Regions from separate parts of the Exiguobacterium sp. s78 genome, predicted to be linked through region 2. Evidence: riboswitches for the same ligand, from Rfam matches in the RefSeq annotation. Region 2 holds a riboswitch; the other holds the start of a gene.

Region 1 (6,043 bases), 180 kb from region 2:
ATCAATACAGTATCTTTCGGACGTTGATGACAGAAGGTACGACGATTACACCTGACTATTACTATTACGACGAAGAACGGGCAGACGAAATCAATGCCAACTTTGATCTTTATGTCATTCCGTTAGCGGATGCATTCCGAAAAGAATTCGTACCGACGTTACGGAAATATACACGTCTCATCAAAAAATTAAAAATTCCAGTCGTCGTCATCGGTGTAGGGTTACGTGCACCGTTTGAACCAGACTTAGATGGTGGATTCCCATTCGATGAAGATGTCAAAGCGTTCGTCAGTGCCGTTCTCGAGCGCTCGAGCATGCTAGGTCTTCGCGGGGAGATCACGTCGAAATACTTAACACGTCTTGGTTTCCGCGAAGGGATTGATCATCGCGTTATCGGATGTCCTTCGATGTACGCGTTCGGTCGTGATTTGCACATCCGTGAAACGAACATCACACCTGAGTCGATGATTACGGTCAACTCGTCACGTTTGGCACCACAAAACGTTCTTGATTTCATTACGCGCGGGATGGAAGAGTATCCGAATCACTACTTCATTCCACAGTGGATGAAGGAACTGAAGTTGACGTATACAGGGACGCACCCGATCGCAGATCTTTCAGTGACGAACTATCCGGTGAAGATGTCGGATCCTGCTTATATGAACGATCGGGTTCGTTTCTTCTTGAACGCACAGACATGGTTTGATTTTATCGGTCAAGCAGACCTCAGTTTTGGAGCTCGTTTACACGGAAACATCACAGCGACACTTGCGGGTACGCCGAGTATCCTCATTCCAAAAGATGCACGGATGCGCGAATTGACGGATTACCATCAGTTGACGCACATTTGGGCGAACGACATCAAAGCGGATACACAATTATCCGACGTCGTAGCAAATGCTGACTTCCAAAGTCCGGCACGTGTTCAAGCGCGTAACTTCGACAACTTCGTTGACTTCTTGAACGTGAACAATCTTGAGCATATTTATCAAGAGACGAACTATCCTGAGAATGTACCGTTTGACCGTCAAATGGCGCAAACCGAGTTGCTCCCACCAGTCCAGCCGATTTCTGGCGTAAGTCTTGAGGAAGCAGTCGCTCGTTTTGAACGGTTCTTCCCGGAACAAGAGAAGAAGATTGCGGATGCGCAAAAACAAACAAAAGCACAATTAGCTGAAAAAGATAAGAAAATCAAAGCATTGCAGAAACAAACAGGAACGGCTCAAAAGGATCAAGAGATTGCGGCACTCAAAGCGCAACTGGCTGCCCAAACGAAGAAAATGAAGCATCAGCAAGGAACATTGAACCGGAAAGCGGTTCGTGCAGCCTTGAAAACAGCGGATTTATTCGCTAAAAAGTAACCCTTTAAACATTCCGGATCGATACGATGCGGAATGTTTTTTTGATAGAAGTATTCTGAATTGTGTTGACAATTTGAAAAAGACTTGATAGGGTTATGAACAATTACATACTTATCCAGAGAGGTGGAGGGACTGGCCCTATGAAACCTCAGCAACAGGTCGAAAGATACTGTGCTAATTCCTGCGGGTGCTGCACCCGATCGATAAGATTTCCGAATTGTCGACCGACGCATCCGTGAGGATGCGTTTTTTGTTTGAAATAGGTGGAATGAGGAGGAAATGGATTCATGAAAACGAGCGGAGCATTTCGACGCAAGATGGAATCACGTCATTTGATCATGCTGTCGTTAGGTGGTGTCATTGGAACCGGATTATTTTTAAGTACAGGTTATACGTTGGAACAAGCAGGACGTGTCGGAACGATTTTATCGTATTTGATTGGGGCCGTCGTCGTTTACTTAGTCATGTTAAGTCTCGGTGAACTCGCCGTGCACATGCCGGAAACCGGATCATTCCATAAATACGCAACGAAGTACATCGGGCCCGGCACCGGTTATACAGTGGCCTGGCTCTACTGGCTGACGTGGACGGTCGCCCTTGGTTCAGAATTCACGGCAGCAGGCATTTTAATGCAACGTTGGTTCCCGTCGATTCCTGTATGGGTGTTCAGCGCATTGTTCGCTGCGATGATCCTTGGTATCAACGTCTTGAAGGTTCGTGTGTTTGCTGAAGTCGAGTTTTGGTTTTCCGCCATTAAGGTCGTGACGATCATTGCTTTCATTTTACTCGGTGCGGGAGCAATCGTCGGCTTCATTCCACTGCAAGATGGTAGCCCGGCTCCATTCTTTTCTTCGTTAACCGAAGGCGGGTTGTTCCCAAATGGCGCTTTCGTCATCTTCATGACGATGCTTGCCGTGAACTTTGCTTACTCGGGAACGGAACTAATCGGTGTCGCAGCGGGTGAAGCAGTCGATCCGAAACGGACGATTCCGCTTGCGATCCGGACGACAATTTTGCGACTCGTCCTCTTTTTCGTCGGTACGATCATCGTGTTAGCCGTCTTATTACCAACGGATGGGAAAGGTGTACTCGAAAGTCCGTTCGTCGCCGTGTTTGAACGGATCGGAATTCCGTATGCGGCAGACGTGATGAACTTCGTCATTTTGACAGCGATCTTGTCGGCAGCGAATTCTGGACTTTACGCCGCCTCTCGGATGCTCTGGTCGCTTGCGAACGAACGCATGATTCCACGCTTCTTCGCCCAGGTGACGCCAAGTGGGGTTCCACTTCGAGCCGTATTGTTCAGCATGCTTGGCGGAGGACTTGCCTTGCTGTCTAGCATCTATGCAGCAGGAAGTGTCTATATCGCGCTCGTCTCGATTTCCGGTCTCGCTGTCGTCGTCGTTTGGATGAGTATCAGCGTTGCCCAGTATCGTTTCCGGAAACAATTCCTCCGTGAAGGGCATACGGTCGACGAATTGGTCTATCGCACACCACTCTTTCCATTTGTACCGATCGCCGCTTTCGTCGTTTGTTTGATTTCTCTGATTGGTATCGGATTTGATCCGACACAACGAATTGCCTTGTATTGTGGTATTCCATTCATCGTGATCTGTTATATCGTTCATGCGTTCACGAATTCTTCTCAGAAACGGAGTGTTGAAGATGTCCCGAATCAAAAATCCAGTTGATCAACGATTACAGGAAGTTCCCTTTCTTATTTTAGATGGTGCCCTTGCAACCGAACTTGAACAGAAGGGATTCGACCTGAACGATCCGCTTTGGTCAGCACGTCTCTTAATCGAAGCACCAGAACAGATCGAACACGTCCATCGTGACTACTTTGAAGTAGGTGCCGATGTCGCGATCACTTCAAGCTATCAAGCAAGTATCGAAGGATTCAAGCAACGTCATATCACGACAGAGGAAGCAAAGGCGCTGATTCGACAAACGGTCACCTTGGCGCAAAACGCACGCACGCGTAGCGGAAAGAGTGACGTATTGATCGCGGGATCAGTGGGTCCTTATGGTGCCTACTTAGCAGATGGTTCTGAATATCGCGGTCATTATGGGGTGTCAGCAGATGTGCTAGAAGCCTTTCATAGACCACGAATCGAAGCGTTGATTGAAGCGGGGGCTGATCTGCTGGCATTCGAGACGATTCCGTCGCTCGAGGAAGCTGTCGTATTGTTCAGGATTCTCGAAGCGTATCCGGAAGTGTCCGCTTGGCTGACGTTCTCGCTTCAAGATGCGACGCACATTAGTGAAGGAACGGCACTTGCGACGTGTATTGAAACGGTCGGACAACATCCACAGCTCGCAGCAATCGGTGCAAATTGTTTTCCGGCATCTTACGCGACCGACTTTATCCGTCACGTCAAGGCGTTGACGGATGTGCCAATCATCGTCTATCCAAACTCTGGTGAGGTCTATGATCCGGTCGCAAAAACGTGGTCAGGTACGAATCAGTGTACGTCGTTCCAAACCGTCGCGAAGACATGGTATGAGGCAGGGGCACGATTGATCGGCGGTTGTTGCCGAACGTCACCCGAACACATCGCACAAATTCGTTCGGTTTGTCAGGTTTCTCATACATCATGAAGAATGACGAAAAAACGGACGCGAAATCGATTGATTTCGCGTCCGTTCCTTTAAATGGTGTGATTTCGTTACCGCTCGCGCAAGGCACGGTTGAATTGTTGCAATAGACGTCCAAAATCTTCGGCATCGTCCGATGGCCAATCCGTCAGGAGACGTTCGATGCTCGCGAGGCGCGCTGTCCGGTAAATCGTGAGCTCTTCTTGTCCTTTATCCGTAATATGATAGAAGAAGGCACGACCATCTGTCGGATCTTTTACTTTTTCCACAAGTTGCTTCTGATCGAGCGCTGCAGCTTGGCGGCTGACGGTCGAGACATCAAGCTGAAGTTCACGGGCAAGTGTTTTGACACCGACGTTGCCGGAATCTGCTAGTTGTCGCAGTAAAAGGTAGGAAGCACGATCTAAATTACGATTGTCTGCCGTCGCTGTCGTCAAGCGCCGGATCAGGATTGCTAACTCCAATTCAATGGTTTCGAGTGCTTGTTGAGACATCGGGTATCTCCCCTTTCAAAAAAGTCTCTCTGTCCCTCATGATTACCCAATGTGGATAAGCTGTCAATGCGAAAAGCAGGAGGCTTGACAGAGTTGTAGTTGTATTATACAATCATTTTTGTTCTTTTAATTGTATCATACAACTTTCGTAGATGAAAAACGAACGACAAAGGAGAATTCAGATGAAAGCTTATGAGTCGATGAAACAAGAGGTCATCACGGTAAACGATACAGATCTGATTCGGACGGTCATCGAACGATTCATTCAATCTGGTATTAGCGGCGTTCCTGTCATCAATGCTGAGCAGGAGGTCGTCGGGTATATCAGTGATGGAGATATCATGCGCGCGATCGGAAAACACAAGGACATCATCGTCGATACATTCTTATATGTAGATGTCATCAAAGGAGACGAAGAAGATTATGAAGATCGGATTCGTCATATCTTGAATCGACCTGTTATGGAACTGGCACGCCGGAAAGTCGTAACTGCGGACGCTGACACAGAAATGGAAGAGATTGCAGCAACGCTCGGCGCAAAACGAATCAAAAAGCTTCCAATCCTGAAAGCAGGACGACTTGTTGGGATCATTAGTCGAGGCGACGTCATCCGTCATTCGTTTAAACAGTTCATGTAACACACTCAATAGAAAGAAGGGACACTATGGCACTTGCTGAAAAAACAACGACGCTTGAGCCGGAAACGGTATTAGCAGAAAGCAAACATGGATTATTCCATCAACCGGTTGCTGTCTGGGCAGTTTTTTTCGCCAGTATTACAGCATTCATGGGAATGGGTCTCGTCAATCCCGTCTTACCGACGATTGCCGAGAATTTAGAAGCGTCAAAAAGTGAAGTAACGCTCTTATTTACAAGTTATAACGCCGTCATGGCATTCGCGATGTTAATTACAGGCGCGATCTCATCACGGATTGGTCAAAAAGGAACATTGATGCTCGGGATCGCCGTCATCGCAATCGTTGCTGGTTTTGCTTCACAAGCAGACAGCATTTGGACGCTCGTCGCGTTACGCGGTGGTTGGGGACTAGGGAACGCCTTATTCGTCGCAACAGCACTCGCTGCGATCGTTTCTCTGTCGTCAGGCGGAACAGCAAAAGCGATCATTTTATATGAAGCAGCCGTTGGTCTTGGGATTTCGATTGGACCACTATTAGGCGGAACGCTCGGTTCAATCACATGGCGCGCCCCATTCATGGGTGTTGCGACGATCATGGTCATCGCGTTCCTTGTCTTGCTCTTCTTAATGCCAAAACCAGCAGCATCTGCTGCACCGAAACAGAAGTTGTCGTTAAAAGCACCGTTCCAAGCGATGAAGCATCGTTCGCTCTTGACGCTCGGGATCGTTGCAGCACTTTATAACGTTGGGTTCTTTACGATCATGGCCTATGCACCATTCGTCATGAAATTACCAGCTCAAGGACTCGGATTCGTCTTCCTCGGCTGGGGGATGTTGCTTGCCATCACATCGGTTCTAACAGCTCCGAAACTGAAACAATGGTTCGGAACGATCAAAGCGATGGTCATGATGTTGATAACATTCGCGATCTTGCTTCTGTTAATGGGGATCTT
Region 2 (6,043 bases):
GAAGACGATATACGTGATGCGTTGACCGAATTCAGCTAAGGAATCCGCGTAGAAAATACTGATTAAATGATCACTTCCACTAATGAGTAGCAAACAGGCAATCAGGAGCGCAATGCGATATGCAAGCGTCGGGCGGTCTGTCGGTTCAGCATGCCAATACATGATGATATGGTGGGCAAGTAGAACGATACCCAGGATTCCTAATATTCCAATGAGTACTTGCGGCATAATGAACGATCCTCCTGTTTAGTAGTATCTAGTCTTATTTAAACATAGTTCATACGAATTTCGTCAGGAAAAGTTTCCCGTCTTACATTCCTCACGGTATACTGTAGGAAAATCGTAAGCGATCAAAGGAGGGCATTTTTTCATGAAAACCTTTAAGTTATGCACATTACGCATTTTAATGGATGAGTCAGGACGTGATACGACGATTCCCGTCGCCATTCAGGACGGATTGACGGTCAGTACCGAACAGACGGCACAGTGGGTTGCAGAAATCGTCGTTCCTCCGACGGATCAGCCGATCGTCGATGAATTGTTCACAAAACATTTACGTGCTTTGATTGAAATCACGATCTCACGACCTGATAATGACCCTGCCGCGATGATCGTCACGCCTCTTGAACGGACTGTCTTAAGCGAAAACGTCTCGTATGTCTTCACAGGTAAGATGGTCATGATGAAAAATGATTTATCTGAATCGATCTTACGCGAAGTCGTCGAAGATGGATTCGCTGGCGAAGAACTCGTTCAGGAGTATAAGGATCGTCGTTCAAAACGTGGTGCCCATATCACAAGTATCGCTAAAGAAACGTTCAAACAATATTTGACAGAGCATCCGAACACGCCCGTCTCTTAAGGTTTTTCGACCTCGTCCGTGATGTGGTCCGCTACGTTGATTCGATCAATCGTATAGCGATCCGTATGATGGATATAATTCGCACACGCGTTTTTCAAAGGTGTCCGGTAACTAAATGTCGCGTCAATCGATGATAATGCTGCCTTGATCGTATGCGAGTGACAGACGATTAGAATTCGTTTCCCTTCATACATGCGTGTCACTTCCTGTAGCGCCTCGAACACGCGATCCTGGATGGCTTGTTCCGTTTCAAGACCCGGCACAAGCGTCGTATCGTTCGCTTGAACGGCCTCGTAAATCGCTGCGACTGGTTCACCGGAAGCGGCTCCGAATTCGCGTTCGACAAGTCGCTCGTCTGTCGCTGTAATCGTTAAACCAACAGCACGACCGATGATTTCTGCTGTCTCAACGGCACGCGACAAGGGACTTGCTAACAAGACATCCCACTTTTCATTCGATAGATAAGCGGCGCTAAGTTCCGCTTGTCTTCTTCCTGTTGCATTCAACGGGATATCTTCTCTTCCTTGAATCCGTTCGTTTAAGTTCCAATCCGTCTGACCATGCCGCACTAAACAAATTTCAGTCATGTCTCTGTCTCCCTCATTTAAGAAATATGACTGATTGTATCATGTTTTCCATTCGGAAGTTGTCGCGGTGGCAACAGTAGCACCTGACAGGTGAAACGTTCAATTCGTTCAAGCAATCGCTCAATCTTTAACGGATTTTCCGTCTGAGCGAAACTGGCAAGTGAGTGGGTGCCATTCGGAAAGGAAAACAAACGAACATCGGCTCCGACATCGGCTCCCTTCTCAACGAAATGCAAAGCTTGAGAAAACGGGACGATCGGATCTTTTTTACCGTGCAAGAGCATGATGGGCGGGGCATCCGATGTTAGGTGCGTGACGGGTGAGACGTGCGTCATCAGCTTGCGCCATTCTTCTCGTCCCCCCTTGTAGAACTTAATGTGGGCAATCCAAGTCTGAATGAAATTAAACAACAAAAAGTTCGTCGGTGGATATAAAGCGATCACACCACTGATCAATGGCATGTGCCGCTCATCGCGCTCACCGACGAAAGCAGATGGGGCAAGTGCCGTCGTCAGCATGAGTGCGGCTCCTGCTGAGTCTCCCCATACCATCATCCGTCCTCTTAGAATGCGAAGATCCTCTGCTTCCTTATTCAAAAAACATAACGCATCCCGTACATCTTCGAGGTTATCCGGAAAATAACTGCCCTCTTCGAACAAACGATACTCAATACTACAGACGGCAACTCCGAGTTCAAGCAGACGGTCGACGATTGGACTAAAGCAGAACATGTCATCGCGCTCTCCACGAACGAATGCACCACCGTGTGCATAGATGGCAACTGGAAACGGTCCTTCTCCCGGTGGATAATAGAGATCGAGCTGTAAGATGCAGTCTCCCACCTGTTTGTAGGTGAGCGTCCGCGGTGCAAGTTGTTTTTCTGTGAGTGGCAAGGCGGGTTCGGTCCATCGAAGCAATGCACCATAATTGTTCCAGATACTCGCTCCCGCTGCTGCCGTCGTCAATAACGCAGCTCCCCCCATTAGCCATGCAGTTTCACGTTTCACTTGATCACCTCCAAAAGACGTGCCAGTTTCTTCACTTTATTATCCTTCTACCCCGTTTTAAAAGAAGTCGAACGTCTCGGTATTCGTACTTGACGCTTCACCAGCGTTCCGCTATAGTGAGAAAGTCCAAATCGGAATAGTTACGTTTTAATAATGGAGGTATCATATAATGAAAAAAATCATTCCCGCTTTAACAGTCGCTTTCGCAAGTGCAAGTGTTCTCGCTGCTTGCGGTTCGAATACCGATTCATCGACTTCAGATAAAACCCAGACAGAAGTCTATGCATCAACGTTCGCGACGGCTGCTATTGCCCGCGAAATCGGAGGGGATCAAGTCAACGTCAAGATGATCGTCCCACCTGGAGCAGACCCCCACTCTTACGAGCCGACGTCAAAACAACTCACCGAGATTGCTAAGGGCGACTTGTTCCTCTTAACCGGTACGACGCTCGAGCCGTATTCGAAAAAAATCCAGGAGAGTCTAAAAGGCACGGATGTCCGCTTCGTCGAGACGAGTAAGGACGTCAACTTGCTAGAATCGGATGCTACACTTCATGCACATGAAGAAGAGGAGCATAGTGAAGACGAACATGCCCACGAAGAAGAAGGGCACGATGATCATGCAACGGATGAACATGCGCATGAAGAAGAGGGTCATGACCATGGAAAATACGATCCACACGTCTGGCTCGATCCTGTCAACGCAAAAGCAATGGCACGCTCGATTACAACTGCTTTATCAAAAGAAGTACCAAAAGACAAAGCAACATTCGAGAAAAACTTAAAAGCGTTCGATCAGCAAGCTGATGAATTGGACGAACAATTTAAACAAGCTGTCGCTGATGGATCGAAAAAAGAACTTCTCGTTACGCATGCCGCTTACGGTTACCTCGCAGAACGATATGGTTTCACACAACTGCCGATTGCGGGAATTTCTCCTTCCGATGAACCGTCACAAAAGCAACTGGCCGCTTTAGTGAAAGAAGCACGGATGCATGATTTGAAATACGTCGCGTTCGAAGAGACGGTCTCACCAAAGGTCGCACGTGTCATCCAAAAAGAAATCGGAGCTGAATCCGTGACGATTCATAATCTAGAGTCGGTCACGAAAGCGCAACAAAACAGCTCTTATTTCAAGTTGATGGAAGAAAACGTCCAAACATTGAAAAAGGCACTTCAGTAAAGTACAGTTGACACGCGTTACTCAATGCGGTACGGTAAGAAACGTGTTTTACAACAATTGAATGACTTCTTTTTATCGCGAGAAACGGAGGGACTGGCCCAATGATGTTTCGGCAGCGGACGATTTGATTCGTACTGTGCCAAATCCAGCAAGCGAAAGCTTGAGAGATAAGAAGAGCGTCTTTATTTCATAAAGACCTCCTTCTTTCTTGCGAAGGGGTCTTTTTTTGTATCTTTGAGAAACGAGGTGTCAACAATGAATGAAACGATCACGCCTAACAAATGGGCACTGCTTCCCCTCGTCGTATTCCTAGTTCTCTTCATCGGAGCCGGGATCTTCTATGACGACTTTTACAAATTTCCGATCCTTATCGCCGCACTGATCGCTTTGATTTTTGCTGCAATCACGACGAAAGGATCCATCAATCAAACGGTCGAACGAATCGCAACGGGTGCCGGAAATCCTGATATCATGATCATGGTCTTCATCTTCTTACTAGCCGGTACGTTTTCTGGAACAGCAGAAGCAATCGGCGCCATCGATGCGACCGTTAATGCTGCTTTGACGTTCCTACCTCCGTCGCTCCTCATGAGTGGTCTGTTCATCATCGCTGCCTTCATCTCAATGGCAATGGGGACATCGACTGGAACGATTGCTGCACTCGCGCCAATCGCCTTCGGTATTCATGAAGCGACAGGCATCAACGTTGCGATCGCAGCGGCTGCTGTCGTTGGTGGATCGATGTTCGGCGATAACTTGTCGTTCATCTCGGATACGACGATTGCCGCCGTCCGGACCCAAAAAACGAACATGCGCGATAAATTCCGGACGAACTTCATGATCGTCCTACCGGCTGCTATTTTGACGGTCATCCTACTCGCATTCGTTTCTGGTTCTGGTGACGTCGTCGAAGCAAAAGCATTTGAATTCTACAAGTTGATTCCATATCTCGCTGTCATCGTCCTTGCACTATTTGGCGTCAATGTCATTCTTGTCTTAATTGGTGGTACGTTACTCACCGGCATCATCGGTATGATTGATGGTAGTTTCGGCTTGAGTGGCTTCGTCCTCTCGATGTCTGAAGGAATGATGGGCATGGCGGAGATCTCCATTTTGACGCTCCTCATGGGTGGTCTCGTCAGCTTGATTACGTTCAACGGTGGAATCGCCTTCTTAAAAGAGACGCTGACACGCAAGATTTCACAGCGTCGTGGTGCCGAATTCAGTATGGCGGCACTCGTTAGTGCAACGAATCTCGCGACTGCAAACAATACGATCTCGATTCTCGTCGCTGGACCACTGGCAGCTGAAATCGCCGATACGTATGAAGTCGATCGAAAAAAATCGGCGAGTATCCTTGATATCTTCTCTTGTGGTATTCAAGGCATCATTCCGTATGGAGCACAACTATTGATCGCAGCAGAATTGACGAAAACGGCTTCACCGGAACTGATTCCGTATCTGTTCTATCCGTTCCTCCTCTTCGTCTGTGGATCAATTGCCATCTTCTTCGGCTTACCACGCATGAAGAAGACAGCGACGAAGCAAGAAAAAATTTCTTCGTAACCATAAAACAGGTCCAATCGCGTCGACGATTGGACCTGTTTTATTATTTATTCTGCTTCGCTTGTCGTTCTAAGATTAAGTAAGCGATTGCCGGAAGCGGGAACTGAACGAGTCCAGCGCCTCCCCACACCCATGGATTACGTCCTGACTTTCGCGCACTAAGAAACAGACCCACTGCCTGCGTTACTAACAAGGCGCCAATGCTAAGCCAAGTACATTTGGATAGCTTTTTATTCTTTTGAGCCATCTTTTCTCCCCCTCTTTTAACACACGATTAAATCTCACGATTCTTTTCTATTTTACCTTATTTCATTCCTCCATGAGCATGGAAACGGACGTCTTCGTTCGTTCATGCTAAACTAAACGAGCAAATCTAAACTACGTTTTATGAGGAGGAGTAACACATGCAATACGCAAAACTTTCAAACGGTATTACGATTCCCCAAATCGGATTCGGTGTCTGGCAAGTAGATGAAGAGACAGAAGCACCTGCTGCTGTCGCTGAAGCATTACGTGTCGGCTATCGTCATATCGATACGGCTGCTGTCTACAAAAACGAGCGCGGTGTCGCAAAAGGAATCAAGGAAAGCGGCGTGAAACGTGAGGATCTCTTCTTAACGTCAAAAGTCTGGAACGATGATATTCGTGCCGGTCGGACGAAGGAAGCATTCGCAGAATCGCTCGAACGTCTCGAAACAGATTATCTTGACCTCTATCTTATCCACTGGCCGGTCGAAGGCTATATCGAAGCGTGGAAAGCAATGGTTGAACTGTATGAAGCAGGCAAGATCAAAGCGATCGGTGTCTCGAACTTCAAAGAACATCACCTCGATACATT

What was found. A riboswitch is a leader RNA that binds a small molecule or an ion and turns the genes downstream of it on or off. The one in region 2 is predicted to bind S-adenosylmethionine.
Region 1: it holds a riboswitch for S-adenosylmethionine, as region 2 does, so the genes downstream of both, KNQ18_RS13450 (amino acid permease) here and KNQ18_RS14310 (Na+/H+ antiporter NhaC family protein) in region 2, are expected to answer to the same signal.

Annotation. Positions count from the first base shown of each region.
Region 1 covers NZ_JACSNB010000003.1:70,889-76,931, forward strand. Annotated here, with positions in the region: gene KNQ18_RS13445 (polysaccharide pyruvyl transferase family protein) at 1-1,361, shown strand, start outside; SAM riboswitch class I at 1,470-1,571, shown strand; gene KNQ18_RS13450 (amino acid permease) at 1,649-3,052, shown strand; gene mmuM (homocysteine S-methyltransferase) at 3,027-3,962, shown strand; gene KNQ18_RS13460 (MarR family winged helix-turn-helix transcriptional regulator) at 4,031-4,453, opposite strand; gene KNQ18_RS13465 (CBS domain-containing protein) at 4,636-5,091, shown strand; gene KNQ18_RS13470 (MFS transporter) at 5,118-6,043, shown strand, end outside.
Region 2 covers NZ_JACSNB010000003.1:246,069-252,111, reverse strand. Annotated here, with positions in the region: gene KNQ18_RS14335 (hypothetical protein) at 1-228, opposite strand, end outside; gene KNQ18_RS14330 (YwpF family protein) at 371-862, shown strand; gene KNQ18_RS14325 (histidine phosphatase family protein) at 859-1,449, opposite strand; gene KNQ18_RS14320 (alpha/beta hydrolase) at 1,467-2,456, opposite strand; gene KNQ18_RS14315 (metal ABC transporter solute-binding protein, Zn/Mn family) at 2,626-3,639, shown strand; SAM riboswitch class I at 3,709-3,813, shown strand; gene KNQ18_RS14310 (Na+/H+ antiporter NhaC family protein) at 3,895-5,205, shown strand; gene KNQ18_RS14305 (hypothetical protein) at 5,249-5,452, opposite strand; gene KNQ18_RS14300 (aldo/keto reductase) at 5,610-6,043, shown strand, end outside.